Regions from separate parts of the Nesterenkonia sp. YGD6 genome, predicted to be linked through region 3. Evidence: riboswitches for the same ligand, from Rfam matches in the RefSeq annotation. Region 3 holds a riboswitch; each other region holds the start of a gene.

Evidence for each region. A riboswitch is a leader RNA that binds a small molecule or an ion and turns the genes downstream of it on or off. The one in region 3 is predicted to bind S-adenosylmethionine.
Region 1: another riboswitch for S-adenosylmethionine. It lies ahead of LTI14_RS02575 (O-acetylhomoserine aminocarboxypropyltransferase/cysteine synthase family protein); the one in region 3 lies ahead of LTI14_RS03520 (ABC transporter ATP-binding protein).
Region 2: another riboswitch for S-adenosylmethionine. It lies ahead of LTI14_RS12650 (flavin reductase family protein); the one in region 3 lies ahead of LTI14_RS03520 (ABC transporter ATP-binding protein).

Annotation. Positions count from the first base shown of each region.
Region 1 covers NZ_JAJOYY010000001.1:574,169-582,087, forward strand. Annotated here, with positions in the region: gene metX (homoserine O-acetyltransferase MetX) at 1-1,079, opposite strand, end outside; gene LTI14_RS02575 (O-acetylhomoserine aminocarboxypropyltransferase/cysteine synthase family protein) at 1,095-2,507, opposite strand; SAM riboswitch class IV at 2,639-2,771, opposite strand; gene LTI14_RS02580 (linear amide C-N hydrolase) at 2,864-3,847, opposite strand; gene LTI14_RS02585 (FAD-binding oxidoreductase) at 3,941-5,440, shown strand; gene LTI14_RS02590 (FAD/NAD(P)-binding protein) at 5,415-7,460, opposite strand; tRNA gene LTI14_RS02595 (tRNA-Ser) at 7,600-7,691, shown strand; gene LTI14_RS02600 (NAD-dependent epimerase/dehydratase family protein) at 7,824-7,919, shown strand, end outside.
Region 2 covers NZ_JAJOYY010000009.1:56,304-64,222, forward strand. Annotated here, with positions in the region: gene acs (acetate--CoA ligase) at 1-196, opposite strand, end outside; gene LTI14_RS12650 (flavin reductase family protein) at 341-871, opposite strand; SAM riboswitch class I at 880-966, opposite strand; SAM riboswitch class I at 1,228-1,314, shown strand; gene LTI14_RS12655 (acyl-CoA dehydrogenase family protein) at 1,320-2,621, shown strand; gene LTI14_RS12660 (acyl-CoA dehydrogenase family protein) at 2,740-4,050, shown strand; gene LTI14_RS12665 (NtaA/DmoA family FMN-dependent monooxygenase) at 4,065-5,510, shown strand; gene LTI14_RS12670 (ABC transporter substrate-binding protein) at 5,634-7,019, shown strand; gene LTI14_RS12675 (carbohydrate ABC transporter permease) at 7,009-7,919, shown strand, end outside.
Region 3 covers NZ_JAJOYY010000001.1:775,895-783,813, reverse strand. Annotated here, with positions in the region: gene LTI14_RS03525 (aliphatic sulfonate ABC transporter substrate-binding protein) at 1-846, opposite strand, end outside; gene LTI14_RS03520 (ABC transporter ATP-binding protein) at 1,070-1,957, opposite strand; SAM riboswitch class I at 1,967-2,079, opposite strand; SAM riboswitch class I at 2,201-2,300, shown strand; gene LTI14_RS03515 (methionine ABC transporter ATP-binding protein) at 2,308-3,222, shown strand; gene LTI14_RS03510 (methionine ABC transporter permease) at 3,222-3,890, shown strand; gene LTI14_RS03505 (MetQ/NlpA family ABC transporter substrate-binding protein) at 4,098-4,970, shown strand; gene LTI14_RS03500 (MetQ/NlpA family ABC transporter substrate-binding protein) at 4,967-5,869, shown strand; gene LTI14_RS03495 (acyl-CoA dehydrogenase family protein) at 5,866-7,086, shown strand; gene LTI14_RS03490 (LLM class flavin-dependent oxidoreductase) at 7,083-7,919, shown strand, end outside.

The DNA of each region.
Region 1 (7,919 bases), 200 kb from region 3:
TCGCCGAGCTGCTCCGCGCTGGTGAGGAATCCGTCGTGGCCGATCGGAGAGTCGATCATGTGCACCTGATGGTCCCCGGGGATCGCGTCGGCGATCTCCTGGGACTGTTTCGGGAAGTACAGCCGGTCCGTGGTCACGGCCGCCAAGAATGGCGCCGCGGTGACCCCGGCGAGCGCCTGGTCCACTCCCCCGCGTCCGCGGCCGACGTCGTGGCTCATCAAGGCCTCGGCGAGGACGATGTAGGCGTTGGGGTCGAAGCGCTGGAGCAGCTTCTCGGCCTGGTGGTCCAGGTAGGACTCCACCTGGTAGCGCCCGCGCCTGCGCTGGGACCAGCCGACGGGGTCTTCCATGCCCTGGGCGGAGCGGCCGAAGCGCACCGCCAGCTCGTACTCCGCGCGGTAGGTGATGTGCGCGATCCGGCGCGCCAGTCCCAGCCCGGCCTGCGGCGCCGGGCCGCCGTAATAGTCGCCGCCGGCGAAATGGGGATCGTTCTCCACAGCCAGCACCTGGGCCTGGCCGAAGGCGATCTGCTCCGCGGTGGAGGCCGCTCCGCAGGCGAAGACGGCCACGCCTTCGACCATCTCCGGGTAGGTCACGGCCCATTCCAGCGCCCGGGCGCCTCCCATGGATCCGCCGATCACCGTGTGGAACTTCCGAATGCCCAGGGCATGAGCCAGCCGGGCTTCGAGATGCACGGAGTCGCGAATGGTCACGAAGGGGAATCGGGAGCCGTAGGGCTTCCCCTCGGGATCCAGGGAGGCGGGTCCGGTGGAGCCGTAGCAGCCACCCACCATGGCCGGGGCGATCACGAACCAGCGCTCGGTGTCGATCGGGCGGCCCGGTCCGAGCAGCCCTTCCCACCATCCGATGGAGGCATCCGCCGCGGTGGCGGCGACGTGGGAGTCACCGGTGAGGGCGTGGGCGACCAGGACGGCGTTGCTGCCGTCCTCGTTCAGCGTGCCCCAGGTCTCGTAGGCGAGGGTGACTTCGGGCAGCCGCCCGCCGGCCTCGAAGGTGTACGCGCCGACCTCAGCGGTCTTCAACGCACCGGCGGGCCTGTTCCCAAAGTCATTCAGCACCTGATCACCCTAACCTCAGACCGCCGCTGCGGTTTCTTGCTTCGTCACATTGTCCGCGCCGGCCTCCGCTGCCGCGTTCACAGCGCCCTGGGCGGCCTTCTCGAAGCCCTGGTCCAGATCGGCGATGATGTCGTCGATATGCTCCAGGCCCACCGAGAGCCGGACCAGTCCGGGCTTGACTCCGGCGGCGCGCTGCTCGGCGTCGCTGAGCTGGCTGTGCGTGGTCGAGGCGGGGTGGATCACCAGGGAGCGGACGTCGCCGACATTGGCCACCAGCGAGTGCAGCTCCAGCGCGTCCACGAAGGCCTGGCCCGCCCGGGCCTGACCTGAAGCGTCGTGGGCTGCTCCTCCGGCGAGCTCGAAGGACAGCACCGCCCCGGATCCGCGGGGCAGGTACTTCTGAGCGCGCTCGAAGCAGGGGCTCGAGGGCAGACCGGAGTAGTAGACCCGTCGCACGGCGTCATGGGCCTCCAGGTACTCGGCGACCTTCTGCGCGTTCTCGACATGGCGTTCGATCCGCAGCGAGAGGGTCTCCAGCCCCAGGTTGATCTCGAAGGCGTTGTGCGGGGACAGTGCCGGACCGAGGTCGCGCAGCAGCTGGACCCGGGCCTTGAGGATGAAGGAGAGGTTGACCCCGAAGATCCCGTCGGCGCCGAGATCCCGGCCGAAGACCAGCCCGTGGTAGCTCTCGTCCGGGGTGGAGAAGCCGGGGAAGCGCTCCGGGTGGGCGAAGTAGTCGAAGCGCCCGGAGTCCACGATCACCCCGGCGATGGCCGTGCCGTGGCCGCCGAGGAATTTGGTGGCCGAGTGCACGACGACGTCGGCGCCGAAGTCGATCGGCTTGATCAGGTATGGGGTGGTCAGCGTGGAGTCGATGATCAGCGGTGCCCCGAACTCATGCGCCACCGAGGCGACGCCTTCGATGTCCAGCACGTCCCCGCGCGGGTTCGCCACGGATTCGCCGAAGAAGGCGACCGTGTTCTCCCGGGTGGCGGCGCGCCAGGATTCCAGGTCATCGGGGTCCTCCACGAAGGAGACCTCGATGCCGAACTTCGGCAGGGTGTGCTTGAAGAGGTTCTGTGTGCCGCCGTAGAGGGTGGGTGAGGCGACGATGTGGCTGCCGGCCGAAGCGATGTTCAGCAGCGCCAGCGTGGTGGCAGCCTGTCCGGAGCCGACGGCGAGCGCCCCGACTCCGCCTTCGAGGGCGGCGATCTTATCCTCCACCGCCTGGACGGTGGGGTTGCCGATGCGCGAGTAGATCGGGGCGATCTCCTCGAGTCCGAAGCGGCGCGCGGCGGCGGCGGTGTCCGGGAAGACGAAGGAGGTGGTCTGCTGGATCGGCAGCGCCCGTGCTCCGGTGACCGGGTCGGGGGCGACTCCGGCATGGATCTGCTGGGTCTCGAACTGCCAGGTGTTCTCGTTGCTCAAAGGATTCTCCGTTCAATGCGGCCCAGGAACCGGGCCGGATGTGAACGTCGCTGCCGGTGGTCGAGCTTCCGGCGCTGAATCCTGTACGGCCCTGTCCTGAGGACTGGGATGTTGGGCCCGCACTGGTGTGTGGCCCGCGCTTGCTGAGTGAGTCGGTGAATTGCTTCACTGACTGTTTCAGCCAGGTCGTCACCCGGGGCACCCCACCGCGAACTGGAGGGTTGCCGGCCAGCAAACCGGGGTTTTGCGCTGGCACTCTTGACCTAGGACCAAGTCTGCATCGCGGAATGCTTCCTTGCAAGTGCGGGCCAGGGGTCGGGTTCGCAGTTCGTCATGTTCGGCCACCCTGCCGCGAGTCACTCCGGCCCGAGGAACGCGAACGGCTCCGCGGGCTCGAAGAGATCACTGACGTCGCCGGCGTGGCCGTCGGGCGGGCCATCAGCAAGATCCATGCGGCGGACACCTGAGCCTTCTCGCAGGTCGAGTCGGTCCAGGGACACCCAGATGACGCTGGGCCGCAGCGCGGAGTCGAAGAAGTAGCGACGGTCCTTGTGGTCCGCCACGGTGCGCCACTGGGTCGAGGAGATGTTCGGCTGCCCCGGAGTGCTGATCCCATAGGGGACCGACGCGTTGCGGATCACCCCGAACACCGACGCGGTCGCGATGGTGCGGTCTTCCACCTGCGGCACCGCGTTGATGTAGAAGCTTGCCCGGACATAGCGGTCGGCGGCGCGATTGGTGCCCGGGAGCATGACGGTACCGCCGATGCCGCGCCAGTAGGTGTCGATCGCCAGCTGTTGAGCGAAGGGCGGTGAATTGGTCATGACCTGGTGGGTGCGGTCGTGGTGTATCTGCAGCGTCCCGTCCAGGTACTCACAGATGGCGCTGTCCCCGGAGGCATCCGAGATCGACAGGTGCATGGTCGCCTGGCGCGGCTGCCCTGGCACGCCGGCGGTGACCACGGCGAAGTCTTCACGGGCGAGTGATTCGACCGCCTCCGTCACGGTCGCGAAGCTGTCCAGCACGTACTGGGCCCAGGCGCCGAGGGAGAGCTTCGGCCGGGCATCGTCGAGCCCCGGGTAGCGCGACTCGACCAGCCACAGGGCATTGGCGACCAGCCCCCGCTCGTTCATCCCATCGGTGGTCGAGATGTCATAGCCGGAGGCGATCACGCTGCCATAGCGGGACGTCCAGGTCAGCGACTCCGACCCGGCTCCTCCCTCGCGCGGCAGCCCCCGGGGGAAGACCCACAGATTCGTCCCCAGGTCGGCGTTCCAGTCCATGGAACGGGCCGTCAGCACACGATCCTGCTCGCCCAGGTAGACCACACGTGTGCACATCAGACTGGCCTCTCACCGAACCTGGGCTCCAACTGGGCCTCAGTGTGTCGGAGGCCATATCCGGAGGTCAACCCTGACCTAGACTCACCTTTCATGAGTGCCTCCGACAATGACGTCCTGACAGCCCTGCGCAGCGCCTTCACGCCGGGCACCTTGACCACCGACGCCGCGGAGCTCGACGCCCACGCGGTCGACCAGGGGCCGCTGGAGCATTGGCAGGTGCACCCGCCGCTCGCCGTGGTCTTTGCTGAATCGACGCAGGACGTCCAACTGCTGGTGCGACTCTCCTGCGAGCATGGCTTCGCGCTGATCACCCGCGGGGCTGGGACTTCCGTCTCCGGCGGGGCGAACTCCACCGAGGGTTCGGTGGTGCTGAACCTGACCCGGATGAACCAGATCCTGGCGATGCGACCCGAGGATGAGGTCGCCGTCGTCGAACCGGGCGTGATCAACGCCGACCTCAACGCCGCCGCCGCGGAACACGGGCTGATGTACGCCCCGGATCCGGCGAGCTACCGCACCTCCACCATCGGCGGCAATGTCGCCACCAACGCCGGCGGGCTGCGCTGTGCGAAGTACGGGGTGACCCGTGATTCGGTGCTTGCCCTGGACGTGGTGCTCGCCGACGGCACGCTGATCCACACCGGACAGGCCACCTTCAAGGGCGTCGCCGGCTATGACCTGACCAGCCTGTTCGTCGGCTCCGAGGGGACCCTCGGCATCGTCGTCGGGGTCACCGTGCGGCTGCGCCACCTGAGTGCGCACACCGAGACCATCGCCGCGTTCTTCGACGAGCTGACCACCGCCGCCCAAGGGGTCCTGGACATCGGCAGGGCCCGGGTGCAGCCGGCGATCACGGAGCTGCTGGATCGCCGCACCATGCTCGCCCTGGATGAGGCGCAGGGCTCGGACCTGGCCCAGCGCGGAGACACGCTGCTGCTGATCCAGACCGACGGCCACGGTGCTGCCATCGAGGCCGAGATCATCCGTGAGGTGCTGCGAGCACTCGGCGCCCTGGTCAGCGACCCCGGCTCCACCGAGTCCGAGCGGCTGATCGAGCTGCGCCGGCACGCCCGCGGCGACGGGATCGTCAACGAGGTGCGCGTGGGCGAAGACGTCGCGGTCCCGCGGTCGCGGCTGGTGGACTACATCCGCGCCATCGAAGACCTCGCCGAGGAGCACCAGGTCCAGCTCAAGGTGGTCGCGCACGCCGGGGACGGCAACCTGCACCCCACCTTCAGCGTCCCCAGCTCAGAGCTCGGCCCCGACACCGGCACCGGCACCGGCACCGAGACAAGACCCGACGACGACGCGGCCTCCCCCGCACAGCCCGAGGCCGCCCCCGTGACGATCGACGCCACCGAGGGCGGCCTCCCGACCTCGGCCGTCTCGCGGCTGCATGCTGCCCTGGACGGTTCGGTCCGGCTGGCACTGGAGATGGGCGGGACCATCACCGGGGAGCACGGGATCGGCACCTATAAGCTGCGCTGGCTGGACTGGGAGCAGTCCGCCGAGGTGATCGCGCTGCAGCGCCGGATCAAGGACGTGTTCGATCCGGAGCGCCGGCTCAATCCTGGGCGGGCGATCCTGTAGCCGCGCCGCCCGGACCGAAAAGGACCGCGCGGGCCGCGGCGTCGGCGTCGGCGAGGGATCGCGCTGAGGAATCGCCATCTCCGCCGGCCTCCGCGGCGATGGCGGTGCCCCATTGGACCGAGCTGAGCTGCAGGCCCAGCACGTAGATCTCTTCCGGCTCGGCGCGGTCCGCCGGGATCAGCCGATGTGGAAGTCGCGTGACGTCGAAGCCCTTGCCCGCCCGCGGCGCCCCGGAGGCGTCCACGAGTTCGCGCGGCCGGGCGAGGCCGCTGCGCAGCAGTCCCGCCACCAGGGGCGAGCGCGAGAGCTGGATCCGATTGGCGGGCATCATCGCCTCAAGCAGCCAGCGCGCCTGGTACGCCGGCGCGGCCACGGCCGGGGATTCGGCGGTGTAGAAGCCGGTCTCGCGGTCCACGTCGAAGATCGGGTCGGGTCCCAGGAACTCCACCACCCCGGCGCGGGTCAGGGCGGCGAGCTCCTCGATCCGCTGCAGCGGCGGGCCGCTGGCCAGGCCCTCCACCAGGGACTCGAACCAGCCCTCGATCTCGCTGATCTGGCTGGACTGGGAGACCCGGCCCTGGCTGATCAGCGCCTTGACCTCCATCCGGGCCAGGTGCAGCGCACCGATGGCCATCTTCACCGGGCTGCGCGCTCCGGCGGCTGAGGTGGCCGCGTCATCCTCGAGGTAGGCGCTCATGTGCTGCTGGTACTGCTCGGCGGACTCGAAGGTCAGCCCGCCGAAGGGCCTGCCCAGCGAGCGGATGTCGAACCAGAGGACATCCGGGGCGAGCTCGCGCAGCAGCCGCTGACCACGGGTCTGCAGCACCGCCTCGCCCAGGTGGGTGTCCGCGAGCAGCTCCTGAAGCGCGGCTTCGAAACCGGCGCGGAAGAGCTCCGGGGCGAGCTCCACCAGGGTCCGGTAATAGGTGCGCAGCACGTCGCGCTGGATCAGCGGCCAGAGGTGGGCTGAGAAGTCGAGCAGGTCGTGGCGCCGTTCGGCCTCGGCCACCGCCTCGGGGCTGAGGTGGTGCAGCGTGATGCCGACGGGCGCGAACCCGGGCGCCTCGGTGAGCGCGGTGGACTTGGCTCGATACGGGGTGCCGCGCCGGGACCCGGCCACCAGGTGCGGCTCGTCGCCGGTGGCGAGGTATTCCAGGCGCTGCCCGGCGGGGTGGTCGGCGTGTTCGTGGAACACTCCGCCGCGGCCCACGCTGGCCTGGATCATCAGGTCGAAGAAGTTCAGCCCCATCCCGCGGACCAGCACGTTCTCCCCGGCGGGCAGCGAGTAGTAGTCCACCTCGGTGGGGATCGCCGGCGGCTGGTAGTGCAGCCCGAGCTGCTCGGCCACCTCGGTGAAGTGTTCGCCGGACTCGTTCAGCCCGGCAGGTATGTGGCCCAGCGCCAGCACCACCTGGTCGGCGCGGAGCCGATCATCCCGGGGCGGATCGGCGTCGTCGTCGTCGGGGCGCAGCCTCAGCTCATACCCGGAGTCGGCGCGGCGCAGCTCGGCGACCTCCGCGGAGATGTGCTCGACGCTGATCCCGGGATGGCGCGCAAGTGCCGCGCAGACCTCGGTGTGCAGCCAGGTGAGGTACTGCCCGTAGGCGGCGCGGGTGGGGTAGTCGGTGTCGGTCCCGCCATGGTCGATCCCCTTCAAGACGGGCGGCTCGAAGCCGTCGGCGCGCACCGAGGTGGCGGTCTCCTCGGCCTCATGCTCGTGCCGCCACTGGGCGAAGGAGCGGGAGACCGACGACGAGGCCAGCTGGGCCTGAGTCGCGCCGACGGGCGCTGCGGTGGGGAAGCTGGCGGGGGTGTTCATCAGGTACAACGGGGACTGCTGCGGGTTCCAGACGCGGCCGGGCCCGTGTGGGGCGGGGTCTATGACCAGGACGCGCAACCGGGATGCCTGGGCGTCGGGCGTGCCGCGCTCCACCGCCGCCAGCAGCCGTTCCAGGAAGGAGGTGCCGCGGGGCCCGGCACCGATCAGCGCGACTCTGCGTTCCTCGGTCTGGCGGGGCATGGGTGGCGTGTTCTCCTGGTGCATTCCTCGGCTGTCTCGTCCCGTCCAGAGTACTGCGAGCGCACGCTTTGTCAGTTTCCCAGCCGAACCGCTAGTCTAGACGGGCGCATGAGAACGGTTCGCCGAATTCGTGGGCACAGGAGGCGTGCCAGAGCGGCCGAATGGGCTTCACTGCTAATGAAGTGTCCGCCTCAAAGCGGACCGGGGGTTCAAATCCCCCCGCCTCCGCCATTGTGAGAAGAACCCCCGTCGGGAGAGATCCGGACGGGGGTTCTTCTGCGTCCGCCGCAGGTGCTCACTGACATCGAGACTTGTGGCCCGCGTCGATCACCGCATCCTGCGGGAAATCGCTAGGCTCGGACCATGACTGCCTCCGCCGCCCCGCTCCCCGCCGACTCACCAACTCCGCGCGCCGTGCTGGTGGGCTGCGGCGACGTCGGCACGCGGATCGGCCATCGA
Region 2 (7,919 bases), on a different contig from region 3:
TCACCGCGGCGTTGAGCGTCCCGCCCTCATACCAGCCGATCTTCGGGCCGCGCTGGGTGACCGGGTTCGGCGGGGTCCAGGAGTGGGTGGTCTCCCACGGGGTCGACCAGTCCAACAGGGTGGCCGCCGCGGACCAGAATGCCATGCGCTGGTCCTCGTCCTGCGGGTCCGTCCAGGCGTGCACGTCGGCGCTCAACGGATGCGAGGGCACGATCGCGGAGCGCTGGTCCTTGCACGAGGGTGTTGTTTCGGGGGTGTCGCGGTGCGTCGAGTCTTCGGGAGTGGCCGCGGCTGCGGGCACGGTGGATCGAGGGTGGATGCTCAACAAGGGTCCTTCGGGTCAGCTCAGGGTGGTCAGGGTCTTGAACTCGTGCTGGTGGAAGACCAGCCCAGGAGCGCCCTCGGTGAAGCCCAGGTCCAGGATCTCCAGCACGATGATGTCGTGGTCCCCGGCGCGGACCCGGTCGTAGATCCGGGTGCGCAGCCACATCGGGACCCCATCGAGCAGCAGCGCCGAGCCGTGGAGCTGGTAGTCCACCCCGGTGAATCGGTTGGCGCGGTCCTTGGACGCGATCTGCCTGCACAGCCCGTTCTGATCGCGGCCGAGCACCGAGATGCCCAGTTCGCCGCCGCTGCGCTCAAGCTTCGGCCAGGTGGAGGAATCGTGCTGCACCGCCAGGGTGACCAGGGGTGGCTCCAGCGAGACGCCCACCGTGAAGGTGGATGCGATGATCGCCTCAGGTGTCCCATCGACCTCCGCGCCGACGGCGACGACGCCCTGCGGAAACTGTGCCAGGGCGTGGCGCAGCGCAAAGGAGTCCACACGGGACGCGGCGGTGGGGTTCTCAAGGGTGCGAGCAGGAACAGACATGCAGATCAACTCCATCGGTCCTGGCGTTAGCACCCGGCGAATCCGGGTTGCTGCGGCGTCTCTGAGCCAGATCTCTCAGCCGCTCGGGATGGTGACACCTCAACGCTACGCGTCGTCTCGCCGACCAGCAAGAATTGTTCGCACTGTGAGACGCCATGTGACATTCCCAGCGTGGGTCGGCACCGAATGCGTTCATGATTCGCCAGATGAACAAACTAGGGCGCACTGCGGATTTGCAGGGTAGAAGTTCAGGGATATCGATCGCTCGGCTCTGCAATGACCCGCGGCAGAGTTCAGACATGTGGCGTCATGCGAACTTGACGAATGAGCCCCCACACCCTCTATATTTAGCGTCATCACCATCCAGAGCGACCGAGGGATCTGGCCCGAAGACGTCGCAGCAACCCGGACATGCCGGGTGCTACCGCCAGAATCGATGGAGGAAAGAATGAACATTCAGCTGCCTGTGCCCCAGAATCTGCGCGACGCCATTGAGCGTGTCGGCCTCTCCGCGCTCGACCGAGAGCGCAGCCGTGAGCTCGCCCGCGATGAGGTCACGGACCTCGTGGCAGGTGGCATCGGACGGCTTCGCGTGCCGGAGCCGGCTGGTGGATACGGCTTGGACTGGGTGCAGACCACCGAGGTCCTCCTGGAGCTCGCCGCCCAGGACAGCAACATCCCGCAGGTGCTGCGCGGCCACTTCGCGGTCCAGGAGGATCTGCTGTGGCGCTGCGACGCCCGAACTGACCCCGCCCCTGACTCCGCGCCTGACGCCGGGCCCGATGCCCGGCGCGTCGTGCAGCGCTGGCTCGCCAGGTTGGCCGCAGGGGAGCTGGTCGGCAACGCCTGGACCGAACCGGGCAAGGGCGGCTTCCACCAGTCCGGCACCGTGGTCAGCCAGACCGACGACGGGCCCAGGGTCACAGGGGTGAAGTACTACACCACCGGTGCGATCTTCGCGGACTGGCTCGACGTCACCGCCCGGGACGCCGCGGGCAATGAGCTCGCCGTGCTGGTGCGCCGGGACCAGCCCGGAGTGCAGATCGACGACGACTGGGACGGCTTCGGACAGCGCACCACCGGCTCCGGCACCGCGCGGCTGACCGACGCCGTGGTGGAGGAGTCGGAGCTGCGCGGACTGACCGATCGCTTCCCGTACCAGACTGCGCTCTACCAGCACTTCCTGCTGATCGTGCTCGCCGGCGTCGTCGAGGCCGCGGCACGGGACGCCGCAACGCTGCTGCATGAGCGCTCGAGGACCTTCTCCCACGCCAACACCCGCACCCCACGCACCGATCCGCAGCTGCTCCAGGCCGTCGGAGAGGTGGATGCCGTGGCGGCGCTGGCGCGTGCGCAGGTCCTCGCCACCGCCGCCAGCCTCGATGCCGCCTTCGCCGCACGAAGCAGCACCCAGGATGCCCAGATCGAGGCAGCCAACGCCGTGGAGCTCGCCACTGGCCGCGCGCAGGTGGCGCTGCACCGCCCCGTGCTGGAGGCGGTCACCCGGATCTTCGACGTCCTCGGTGCCTCCGGGGTGAGCCAGTCCCGCAGCCTGGACCGGCACTGGCGCAACGCGCGCACTGTCACCAGCCACAACCCCTGGGTCTATAAGGCCCGGATCGCCGGGGACCACCGGGTCAACGGCACCGAGCCGGTCCGGCTGTGGAGCGTCGGCGAGCCGGGCCTCGCGAATGAGTCTGCCGCGGCCAGTCCGCCAGATGCACCGGTCAGCGCCGCGCCGAGCGCCTGAGAACTCACCCGCATCTCTTTCACACGCACGTCATAGGCCCATTGCACTCGCCTGACGGCGTCCCTGTGCCCAGCCGCACCACGTCCGTACCCTGACTCGCACCCTCGGAGATCAAGACATGACACACCCCGCAGACACCGCCACATCAGCTCCAGCCACATCACCCCACACGACGACGTCCAGAACCCCGGCGTCGGACCCGGCAGTGCCGCGGGTTTCAGCAACCCGCACTCATTGGACCCGCGGAGCCGACGGCGCGGAGCTCGCGCACTGGAGCGCGATCGCCACTCAAGTTGCAGAGACCCTCGCCCAGGACGCCGTGGAGCGGGACCGAGCCAACGAGACCCCGTATCGCGAGGCCCGGCTGCTCAAGGCCTCCGGGCTGGTGACCCTGCTGATCCCCGAGGAGTTCGGCGGGGGAGGCGGGCACTGGGCCACGGCGTTGGAGGCCGTGCGCATCCTGGCCCGGGCCGATGCATCCATCGCCCAGCTGCTGGCCTACCACTACATCAACGAGGCCAACATCGTCTTCGCGCTGCCGGATCCGAGCGGCCGCGAACGTTGGTTCCGCGCGAGCGCCCAGGGTCAATGGATCTGGGGCGACTCGGTGAACCCGACGGACCCTGACCTCATGCTGATCCCCACCGAGACCGGCTACGTGCTCAACGGGCGCAAGCGGTACTCCACGGGCTCCGCCGTCGGCGATGTGCTGCTGGTCAATGCTCGTATCTCAGCTGGCCCCGGCGAGGGACGCATCCTCGCCTTCGTCCTGGAGAACGGCCGGGAAGGCGTGACATACATCGATGACTGGGACTTCCTCGGCCAGCGGCTCTCCTCCTCGAACACGGTCACGTATTCCGATGTGGCGGTGAACCAGGACGACGTGCTGGGCCTGCTCTCAGACGAGCCCTACTCGTCCCTGGTGACCCCGGGGATCCAGCTCGCCTTCGGCAACCTCTATCTCGGCATCGCCGAGGGTGCGCTTGCGAAGGGACGTGAGCTGATCAACGCCAGGCCGAACGCCTGGTTCCTCTCCAGCGCCGAGAAGTACCGGCATGACCCGTTCGTGCAGCGACTGGTCGGGGAGCTCAAGGCGCACACCGCCGGTGTGGCCGCGCTCGCCGAGAAGGTCAACCGACGCTTCGAGGACGTGCTGGCCCTCGGGAACGCCGTGACCGCACAGCTGCGCGGAGAACTCGCCATCGAGATCGCGGAGCTGAAGGTGATCTCCTCCGAGGTCACCACCCGGCTGGCCCACCAGATCTTCGAGGCCACGGGCACGTCCTCCACCGCGTCGAAGCACGGCTTCGACCTGTACTGGCGCAATATCCGCACCCACTCGCTCCATGACCCCGTGGACTACAAGAAGCTCGAAGTCGGCGCGCACTTCCTCAACGGCGAGTTCCAGCCGATCTCCCTCTACACGTGAACCGGAGTCCCACCATGGCCCGCAAGCCGCTCATCCTCTCAGCCTTCCTGATGAACACCACCAGCCACATCATCGGGGGCGCCTGGCGCCGCGACGACGCCGAACAACACCGGTTCAACGAGCTCAGCCACTGGACCTCCCTGGTCAAGAAGCTGGAGGACGCTGGCTTCGACATCGCGTTCTTCGCCGACGTCGTGGGCCTCTATGGCGACCACGAGGGCGGGTGGGCCTCGCATGTTCGCCGCGGGCTTCAGGTCCCCTCCAACGATCCGCTGATCCTGCTCTCCGCCCTGGCCGCGGTCACCGACCGGATCGGTCTGGCGCTGACCTCCTCGGTGATCCAGGCCCATCCGTTCACCTTCGCTCGTCAGCTCTCCACCCTCGATCACCTCTCCGGGGGACGGGTCGGCTGGAACGTGGTGACCAGCGCGCAGGAGAATGCACACCGCAACTACGACGCGGCAGGGCTCGCCGCCCACGAGGACCGATACGCCTGGGCCGAGGAGTATCTCGACGTCTGCTACAAGCTGTGGGAAGGGTCCTGGGGCGACGACGCGCTGATCCAGGACAAGACCGCCGAGCACGAGCGAGGCCGCGGACTCCACGCCGATCCCGCCCTGGTGGCCAAGATTCACCACGCGGGGCGGCGCTACACGGTGGAAGGCCCCCACCTGGTCTCACCCTCCCCGCAGCGCACCCCGTTCCTGTTCCAGGCCGGCTCCTCGGACCGCGGCCGCGATGTGGCCGCCCAGCATGCGGAAGCGACCTTCTCGATGGCGCCGCGCCGGGACATCGCCGCCGCCCACGCCCAGGACGTGAAACAGCGGACTCGCCGCTTCGGCCGGACGCCCGAGGACCTGAGCTTCATCCAGGGGCTCTCCTTCGTGGTGGGCTCCACCGAAGCAGAGGCGGCGGCCAAGGCCGCCGCACTGGATGAGTCGATCGATGATCACGCGCTCATCGCGCACACCGCCGGAAGCCTCGGCGTGGATGTGGGCCACCTGCCCATGGACGCTCCGCTGCAGGAGCTCGAGCACACCGAGCAGGCGCAGGGCCACCTCGAGGAGATCAAGAAGATGGCGCCGAACGGGCGGGTCACCCTGCGGGACCTTGCCCGGTTCCGGGCCCAGTCCACCCGCGTGGTCGGCACCCCCGAGCAGATCGCCGATGAGCTCGCCGCCTGGCAGGACGCCGGGATCGATGGGATCAACGTCATCAACTCCACCATCCCCGGCAGCTATGACGAGTTCATCGACCACATCCTGCCGGAGCTGCGCGACCGCGGACTCGCCCGACGGCCCGAGGAGATCGGCGCGGCCGGCAGCACCCTGCGCGGCGCACTCACCGGCTCCGACCGGATTCCACCCACCCACCCCGCCGCCGGATATCGCGGAGCCTTCAGCGGCTACAGCGCCGAAGCCACCGAGGTTCCCAAGGAGGCCTTCCTCAGCTCGCGCTGAGCGGCGACCTGCATTCACTGACCGCGATACTCCAGCACTGCAAGCACCCAGCTCATCCGCATCCCCGTCACCTCCCTCCGGCAGCCGCGGACCCGACTGCCGAACAGAACAGGACCACAGCCAATGCGTCACAACCGTTCACCCCTCCAGGCCCGCCGTCCCACCGCTCCCGTCGCGGGCCGTGACTCGCGCCGCGGGGTCCTTCCGCTGGCCGCGGTGCTCACCGCCCTCAGCCTCACCGCCTGCTCCGCCGACGCCGGCGCCGACACCGAGGGTGACGCGCTCGCCGGGGACTATCAGGGTGATGAGCTCAACATCCTGCTCAACGCCTCCCACGAGGGCGCCGGCGAATGGCTGTCCGCGGAGTTCGAGGCCGAGACCGGCGTGCAGGTCAACGTCACGACCGTGCCCTACGACGAGATCGCATCGCAGCTGACCCTGGACCAGCAGTCCGGCGCCAACACCTACGACGTCTCGGCTCCCTGGTACGTGTCGCTGGGCGACCTCGCCGACGACGGCAGCATCCAGCCGCTCACCGAATACGTGGAAGCCACCCCGGAGATCGACGTCGAGGACTTCATCCCGAGCATCTGGGAGCCCTACACCCTGGTGGGGGAGGAGATCTACGGGCTTCCGTTCGACGGCGACATCCACGCGCTCTTCTACAACGAGGCGATCCTTGAGCGCAACGGCTTTGACGAGCCGCCGGCCACCTGGGACGAGTACGCGGAGCAGGTGCGCACCATCACCGAGAACGAATCGGCCGACGGGGTCTACGGCGCCGCGGTCTTCGGGGAGCAGTCTCCCTTGATCCTGGGCGCGAGCTTCGCCAACCGGCTCGCAGGCTTCGGCGGGGACTTCCTCGATGAGGAAGGTCAGCCGCAGATCAACTCGCCCGAGGCGGTCGCCTCGCTGGAGGCCTTGGAGGACATCTGGGACGACGCGCTCCCAACCCCGGCCGAGACCGATTTCGGCGCCGGCAACTCGGCATGGTTCGCCGGCAATGTCGCCTTCATCGAGAACTGGACCGACCTGGGCGTGCGCTCGCAGGACCCGGAGTCCGGTTCTGAGGTCGCGGATGAATGGGGTGTGACCTACCTGCCGCGCACCGAGGCCGGAGAGAGTCCTCGTGCATCCCTGGTGGCAGGGTTCAGCTGGGTGGTGGCCGGGAACACCGAGCGCACCGACCTGGCGAATCAGTTCATCACCTGGGCCTCCACCGCCGAGGTCAACGCCGCCCTGCTGACCGCGCTGCCGCCCACCGGGATCGACCCGAACCGGATCACCTCGCTTGAGGACGAGCAGTACGGCACCGACTTCCCGGAGCTGCAGAACGTCAACGAGTCCACGCTCGACGGCGCGCTCGCCTGGCCCACCGGCACCAACGCCACCGAGGCCGCCCAGGTGCTCACCGACGAGATCGCCGCCCACCTGGCAGGGCAGGGTGACTCCGCGCAGGAGACCCTGGACACCGTGCAGAGCGAATGGGAGAGGCTCCTTGTCGACTGACCAGCTCGAACGCTCTCAGCTGAGCGAGGCCTCCGCCGCTCCGGCTCCACCGACCGTCGCGGCTCCACGCCGTCGTCGCCGCACCGAGCGGCTGCAGCGCCGCCTGTTCATCGCGCCCAGCATCCTGGTGCTGCTGGTGCTGGCGCTCTACCCGCTGGTGTTCATCGCCACCGCGGCCTTCACCCGCTCCAGTCTGGGGCGACCCTTCCAGGAGTTCACAGGGCTGGAGAACCTGAGGAGTGCCGCGACGAACTCAGCGGTGCAGGACTCGCTGCTGATGGGCACCGGCTACGCCTTCGGCGTGGCGGCCGCCAGCACCATCCTGGGTACGGCCACGGCTGTGGCGCTGTGGCGCAGCGTGCGATCAGGAGCGGTCCTGCGTACCGTTCTGCTGCTGCCGATAATCGTGCCCCCGGTGATCGTGGGTATCCTCTGGGGCTTCATCTTCAGTCCCTCGGGTGGTCTGATCGATACCCTGCTGCGCCAGTTCACCTCGTTCTCGGGCACCTTCGCGGTGCTCTCGGACCCCACCTGGGCGATCGTCGGAGTGGCCGTGGCCGACATCTGGGAGTGGACGCCGCTGGTGGTGCTCCTGGTCTTCACCGCGCTGCTCGGCCAGGACCCAGAGATCCTGGAGGCCGCCCAGATCGACGGCGCCGGCCCGCTGCAGCAGTTCTTCCACGTCACCCTGCCCACCGTGGCCGGCACCATCGCCGCGGCCTTCCTGATCCGATTCATCCTGGCCTTCAAGGTCTTCGACTTGGTCTACGTGATGACGTCCGGAGGGCCCGGATCCTCCACACAGGTCCCGGCCTATCTGATCTGGCGAGCGGCGTTGCAGAACTTCGACGTCGGCATGGCCGCCGCCATCACGCTGCTGCTGGCAGTGGTGGTCACCAT
Region 3 (7,919 bases):
GATGACCGCCTCGGCGATCTCCAGCTCGATCCCGGCGTACTCGGCGAGGATCTCCGCCGTTCCCTCGGGGTTCTCGTTGGCCCATTCGCGGGCCTGCTCGTAGACGTTGACCACGATCTGGGCCACATCGGGGTGGTTCTCCACGAAGTCCCCGGTGGCGTTGATGACCGAGTAGGTGTTGAAGTCCACGTTGCGGTAGAGCAGCTCCGCGCCCTCGGCCTCGGCGCCGGCCATGATCGGATCCAGTCCGGCCCAGGCGTCGACGTCGCCGTTCTCCAGCGCCTGGCGGCCGTCGGCGTGCTGCAGCGCCTGGACCTCGACGTCGTCCACGCTCAGCCCGGCCTCCTGCAGCGCGCGCGCCATGAAGAAGTAGGGGTCGGTGGCCAGGGTGGCGGCGATCGAAGCTCCCTCGAGATCCTCCACGGATTCGATGTCGGAGCCTTCCTGGGTGACCAGAGCGGACCACTCGGGCTGGTTCTCGATCATGATCGTGTGGGTGTCGGCGCCGACGGCGCGGTTCAGCAGCGCGGCCGAGCCGGCGGTGGAGCCCACGTGGATGTTGCCCGCGCGCAGGTTCTCGTTCGCGCGGTTCGAGCCCTGGGACTGCACCCACTGCACGTCGACGTCGAGCTCTTCGAGCTCTTCCTCCAGCCAGCCGTTCTCCAGGATGATCAGGCTCAGCGGGTTGTACGTGGCGAAGTCGATGTTCAGCGTCTCCAGCTGCTCGTCCTCGCCGCCATCACCGCCGCAGGCGGTGGCGAGCAGCGCGACGGCGGCGGCTGCGGAGACAGCTTTGACGGAGGTGCGGCGGGAGCGCGGGGAGCGGGAAGCGGAGGTGCTGGGCATGGGGAGGGCCTTTCGATTCTTCAAGGATGGACATCGTGTTCGAGGTTCATGGTCGTGCGTGTCAGGCAGAAGCGGCAGAAGGCTCCTGGCATGTGCGGCATGTGGGGTCAGGCAGGGAATGGGCCCCGGAGGTGGTGATCCGGCAGTGCGGGGACCGCGTCGGCGGAGCCCCGCTGGTCAGGTCAGGACGAGCGGAGTCGGCCCGATCAGCTGCCGGGACGAGTCAGTGGCTGTGCGAGTCGACGCCGAGGCCGGAGAAGAGCTCCCCGCGCAGAGCGGCAAGCTCCGCGGAGGCGCGATCTCGCGGACGTCGCCCGGGCACGCTCAGCAGTCGGGCGATCGTGGCACCTTCGGCGGGATCGGGGTCCGCCGGGTCCTGCCCGAGGAGCAGCACGCGGTCTGCCAGCTGCAGCGCCTCATCCACGTCGTGGGTGACGAGCAGCACCGTGGTGCCGGTCTGCGCATGCAGATCCAGCAGCAGGTCCTGCATCTTCAGCCGGGTGAGCGCGTCCAGGGCGCCGAAGGGCTCGTCGAGCAGCAGCACGCCGGGGCGGCGAGCCAGTGCCCGGGCGAGCGACGCGCGCTGCGCCATGCCTCCGGAGATCTCCCGGGGTCGCAGCGACGCGCGGTCGTGCAGACCGACCAGCTCCAGGAGCTCGTCCACGCGTTCACGCCCCTCGGCCTTGGACAGGCTGCGCGGCAGCCCCAGGCTGACGTTCTTGTGGATCGAGCGCCAGGGCAGCAGTCGCGGCTCCTGGAATCCGACCGCGGTGCGCTCGTCGTAGCGCTGCACCGGGGAACCGTTGATCAGGATCTCGCCGGTGCTGCCGGTGTCGAGACCACCGACGGCGCGCAGCAGCGTGGACTTGCCGCAGCCGGAGGAACCCAGGATCGCGAGCACCTCACCGGGAGCGATCTGCAGGCTGACGTCGCGCAGCACGGTGCGCGATCCGAAGGCGCGGCCGACGCCGGAGAGCTGGACATCGAGTGACGTGTACTGCTGCCGGCTGTCGGGCTTGGCGGCAGCCACGGAGGTGGCGTCTGAGGGCTCGGCAGGGCCGGCAGCGGTTGTTGCGGTGTAGTCGGTCAGGGTGGAGGCAGGCGAAATCATCAGAGGATACTCCCATCGATCCTGGCGGTAGCACCCGGCGAAAAGACACCCTTGCAAAGGTGCCCCTCCCTGGGTTGCTGCGGCGTCGACGAGCCAGATCTCTCGGCCGCTCGGGATGGTACGCGGATCAGACTACGCCCAGGCGGGGAATCCGATCAATGTCGCGTTCAGCAAATGAGACAAAACGCAACACATATCGCGACTTGACTTTCTGCCCACGCTCACCATTACAGTGAAGGCACTCAACCATCCAGAGCGACCGAGAGATCTGGCTCGAAGACGTCGCAGCAACCCGGAGGGCTTCACGGCCTCCGCCGGGTGCTAACGCCAGGACCGATGGAGTATGCCCCTTGATTTCCCTGTCCCATGTCTCGACGACCTTTGCCGCCCGCGGCCACGAGCCGCTGACCGCGGTCGATGACGTCAGCCTCGAGGTGCCGCGCGGCAGCATCCAAGGCATCATCGGGTTCTCCGGCGCCGGCAAGTCCACGCTGCTGCGCAACATCAATCTGCTCGAGCGCCCCACCTCGGGCCAGGTCAGCGTCGCCGGCACCGAGCTGACCGGCTTGGACGATGCGGCGCTGCGCCGGGCCCGGCACCAGATCGGCATGATCTTCCAGGGATTCAACCTGGTCAACAACCTCAGCGTCGCCCAGAACGTCGAGCTGTCGCTGAAGTTCGCCGGGGTCATGGACCGCCGTGAACGTCTGCGGCGGGCGGCCGAGGCGCTGGAGATCGTGGACATCACCGACAAGGCCTCCGTGTATCCGGCTCAGCTCTCGGGTGGTCAGAAGCAGCGCGTGGCGATCGCTCGGGCACTGGCGACCAAGCCTGAGGTGCTGCTCTGCGATGAGCCGACCTCTGCGCTGGACCCCTTCACCACTGCCACCGTGCTGCAGTACCTCGCGGATGTGAACCGTGAATTCGGCATCACCGTGGTGATCGTGACCCACGAGATGGAAGTCATCAAGGCTCTCGCCGACAACGTCGCGGTGATGGAGGATGGGCGGGTCGTCGAGGAGTTCCCGGCGAGCGAGCTCCGCCGAGAAGGGTTCAATCCGCGGACCTCGATCGGAAAGTACCTGCTCAGCGATGGGATACGGCTGGACCGCAGCGGCCCGGCCGCGCATGGGTCGGAGTCCGGCGAGCAGAAGTCGGGTCAGTCCACGCGACGCTCCCCGCAGCACGCGGAGTCTCAGGATCAGGGTCAGACGCGCCGGTCAGAGCACGCCGCCCTGGCCGGCTCGGCAGGGGGTGTGCGCTGATGGACCTCGTCATCGAGCGGCTTCCCGAGATCAACCAGGCCATGCTGGAGACCTTCGCGATGATCGGGGTCGCCATCCCGGTGGCGGTCCTGCTGGGCACCCCGCTGGGGATCTGGCTCTTCGTCCACGCCCCCGACGGACTGGCGCCGCGGCCACGGTCTCATGCGATCGTCTCCGGGGTGGTGAACATGATCCGGTCCTTCCCGTTCCTGATCCTGCTCATCGCCATCATCCCGTTCACCCGGTTCGTGGTCGGCACCTCGGTGGGCACCGCCGCGGTGATTGTCCCGCTGACGATCAACGCCATCCCCTACTTCGCCCGCCTGGTGGAGCAGAACATCACCCAGCTGGGCTCCGGTGCGGTGGAGGCGTCCCGGGCGATGGGCGCCACGCGCGGGCAGATCATCCGCAACGTGCTGCTCGTCGACGCCAAGCCCGGACTGATCGGCTCCATCACCATCACCACGGTCAGCTTCATCTCCTATTCGGCGATGTCAGGGCTGGTCGGCGGCGGGGGCATCGGTGACCTGGCGATCCGCTACGGCTACTACCGCTATGAGACCCCCACCATGATCGCCGCCATCGTACTGATGGTGCTGCTGGTGACTCTGGTGCAGTTCGCCGGCACCCGGCTCGCCCGGGCCTCGGACCGGCGCGTCACCGCCTGACCGCGATCACCGCATGACCGAGATCCTCGCCTGACCGAGATCACCGTCTGAGCAGGATCTTCGCCTGACCCGCGCATCCGCGGAACGGCAACACCACCCCGCATCACCTCGCTCCGCTGCCAGGGCTGGCGTCCGACGCCGCGCCCTGGTCATTCCCGCACACCCTCTGGGCGCATGTCGCCCAGCCAGAGAAAGCAGCCCAAACCCATGAACGCTCTACGCCCCGCGATCCTCACCGGCGCAGTCCTCTCCGCCGCAGCCCTGAGCCTGACCGGCTGCGGGCTGGTGGAGGATGATTCCACCATCAGCATCGTGGTCACCGAATCCGCGCCCTTCCAAGAGCCCGCCGAGATCGCCGCCGAGCTGCTCGCGGAGCAGGGCTACGAGCTGGACATCACCTATATGACCGATATCGTCCAGCCCAACCAGGTGGTCAACCAGGGCGAGTTCGAGGGCAACTACTTCCAGCACCTGGCCTATCTGAACAACTTCAACCAGTCCAACGACACGCAGGTCGAGCCGCTGTTCTCGGTGTACTACGCCCCCGCCGGGCTGTTCTCACTGGAATACGACTCCCTCGAGGAGCTGCCCGACGGGGCCGAGATCAACCTGCCGGTGGATCCCTCGAACAACGGCCGGGCGCTGCAGCTGCTCGCCGATGAGGGCCTGATCGAGATCGACGAGTCCGTCTCGATCATCGAACTGACCCAGAACGACATCACGGAGAACCCCCGGGACTTCAAGTTCGTGGAGACCGACCAGCAGTCAGCTGCGCAGGTGCTGCCCGACGTCGACGCCGGCTTCGCCTTCGTCCGGCTGATCGCCGAGGCCGACCTGGACCTCGAGGAGACCACGCTCAGCATCGAGGACGGACGCGAAGAGGTGCGCACCCCGTTCACCTGCGTGGTCGCCGTCGGACCGGACGGGGTCACCGATGAACAGGCCCAGGCGCTTCAGGACGCCTTCCAGTCCGAAGAGGTCGAACAGTGGTTCGAGGAGTACCAGGGCGGGGTCATCGACTTCGAGGACTTCATCACTATCGACAACGCCGAAGAGATCTGGGCGGACTTCAGCGCATGAGCACATCCAGCGCCCCCACGCTCTCCCGGCGTCGAGTATTGAGCGGTTCACTGGGCATGGCCGCTCTGCTCGGCGTCGGGAGCCTCACCTCGGGATGCGGCCTCGCCGGCGGGGCCGGCGCCGACCGCAGCCTGCGCCTGGTGGTCACCGAGAACGCCCCCTTCCAGGAGCCGACCCGCATCGCCCAGCGCATCCTGGAGGCCGATGGCTGGGAGTTCAACGCCACCTACGTCACCGACATCATCCAACCCAACCACGCGGTGAGCAACGGCGAATACGACGTCAACTTCTTCCAGAACATCAGCTATCTGCGCCAGTTCAACGCGGACAACGACCTCGACATCGAGCCGATCTTCTTCATGTTCGAGCAGCCCTCGGGGATCTACTCCGCGCAGCACGACTCGCTGGAGGAGCTCCCGGACGGCGCCCAGATCGCGCTGCCGGTGGACACCGCGAACAACGGGCGCGGGATCCGGCTGCTCGCCCGCGGAGGTCTGATCGAGATCGATGAGTCCAAGCCTGTCGCCGCGCTGAGCGTCCGGGACATCACCGCCAACCCCAAGGACCTGCAGTTCATCGAGGTGGACCAGCAGTCGGTGGGGCAGATCTACGCGGATGTCGACGCCGTCTTCGGCTTCGCCCGGCTGCTGGCCGAGATCGATGTGCTCCCCGACGAGGTGCTGATCATGGAATCGGCCGAGGAGGCGCTGCCCTTCGCGCTCGCGGTCTGCGCGCGCCCGGGCTTCCGCGAGGAACAGCCCGAGCGCTTCGAGGCGCTCAAGTCCGCCTACCACTCCGCGGAGGTGCGTGAGTGGTACGGCGAGTACCTCGACGGTCTGCTCAACCCCGCCTTCGACCGAGACATCGACGCCGCATGGAAACAGGTGAACGACGCATGAGCCGCACCATCCCTGAAGAGCTCCTGACCCGCATCCGAGAAGGCGCCGTACAGCGTGAGCTGGAGCGGATCCTGCCCTTCGAGCAGGTCGGCTGGCTCGACGACGTCGGCTTCGGCGCGCTGCGCGTGCCGACCGAGTTCGGCGGCGAGGAGCTCAGCATCGAGGGGCTCATCGCCGAGGTGATCGCGCTCGCCGAGGCAGATTCCAACATCGCCCACCTCTACCGCGGGCATTTCGGGTTCGTCGAGTCGCTGCGCTTCCAACCTGCGCCGGTGCGCGAGCTCTGGTACGCCCGGGTGCTGAAGGGCGGCACGGTGGGCAATGCCTCCACGGAGAAGGGCGGCAACGCGCTGGGCAGCCTGAGCACCCGATTGGACCGCGACGAGCATGGCGCGGCGCTGCTCACGGGGGAGAAGTGCTACTCCACCGGCACGATCTTCTCGACCTACACCCGCGTCTCAGCTTCTCAGGCCCAGGAAGGGGAGGGGCGACGCTTCGCTGTGGTGCCCACAGACGCCGCCGGGGTGACCCTGCTCGATGATTGGGACGGCTTCGGGCAGAAGCTCACCGGCACCGGCACCACGCGGCTGGACTCCGTGGCGGTGGAGGACCTCGCGGTGCTCGGACGCAGCCCGGGCGATCACGAGTCCGTCCATGAGGCGGCGTTCTTCCAGCTCTACCTGCTCGCCGTCCAAGCAGGAATCGCGAAGGCGGCCCTGGCAGATGCCACGTCCACCCTGGCCCGGCGCACCCGCACCTTCAACACCTCCACCGCCGGACAGGCCTTCAGCCAGGATCCGCTGATCCAGCAGGTGGTCGGGAAGATGTCCTCGAAGGCCTTCGTGGCCGAGGCCGCCGTGCTGCAGGCGGCCCGCACCCTGGACCGGGCACTGGCAGCGGGCCTGCAGGCCGGCACCGGCGGCCCCGAGTTTCATGGCGAACCACCGGTTCAGATCCATGATGCGGAGATCGCCGTGGAGAAGGCCCAGATCAGTGTGCCGGAGCTGGTCCTGGCGGTGACCTCGGAGCTGTTCCAGACCGTGGGCGCCTCCGCCACGCTGCGCACCAAGGCGCTGGACCGGCATTGGCGCAATGCGCAGACCATCGCCACCCACAACCCGGTCGTCTTTCGCGCCCGCTCACTGGGCGACCATGAGATCAACGGCACCCTGCCCCAGGGGCTCAACGCGATCGGCGAGGCCAAGGAGAAACCATGACCATCCATTTCAACGCCTTCGACATGCTGGTCCCGGTGCATCAGTCGCCGGGCCTGTGGCGCCACCCAGAGTCGCGGATCGCAGAGTTCGACATGCTCGAGTACTGGACCGAGCTGGCCCGCACCGTGGAGCGGGCAGGCTTCTCATCCTTGTTCCTGGCTGACATCCCCGGGGTCTATGACGTCTACGGCGGCACCGCCGAGGCAGCTGCCCGCGGTGGAGTGCAGTTCCCGCTGCTGGACCCGCAGGTCATCGTGCCGGCGCTCGCCGCGGCCACCACACACCTGGGATTCGGGCTGACCGCCTCGGTGACCTATGAGGCTCCGTACGCCCTTGCTCGGCGCTTCGCCACCCTGGATCACCTCACTCGGGGCAGGATCGCGTGGAACATCGTCACCAGCTATCAGGACTCCGCGGCGCGCAATCTCGGACTTGCCACACAGATCCCGCATGACGAGCGCTACGACCGCGCAGACGAGTACCTCGAAGTGATGTACAAGCTCTTCGAGCACTCCTTCGAAGACGGCGCGGTCCTCGCGGACAAGTCCACCGGGGTCTTCGTGGATCCGGAGAAGGTCCACCCGATCGACCACCAGGGGGAGTGGTTCACCGTGCCCGGGGAGATGCTCACCCACCCAGGACCGCAGCGCACCCCGCTGCTCTTCCAGGCGGGGTCCTCCGCGCGGGGACAGAAGTTCGCGGTGGACCATGGCGAGGCGATCTTCGTGGTCAGCTCGTCCCCGCAGCGGCTGGCTGTTCAGGTCTCCGGGACCCGCAGTGCACTGTTGGAGGCCGGGCGTGATCCCGAATCCGTCCGGTTCTTCGCCATGGCC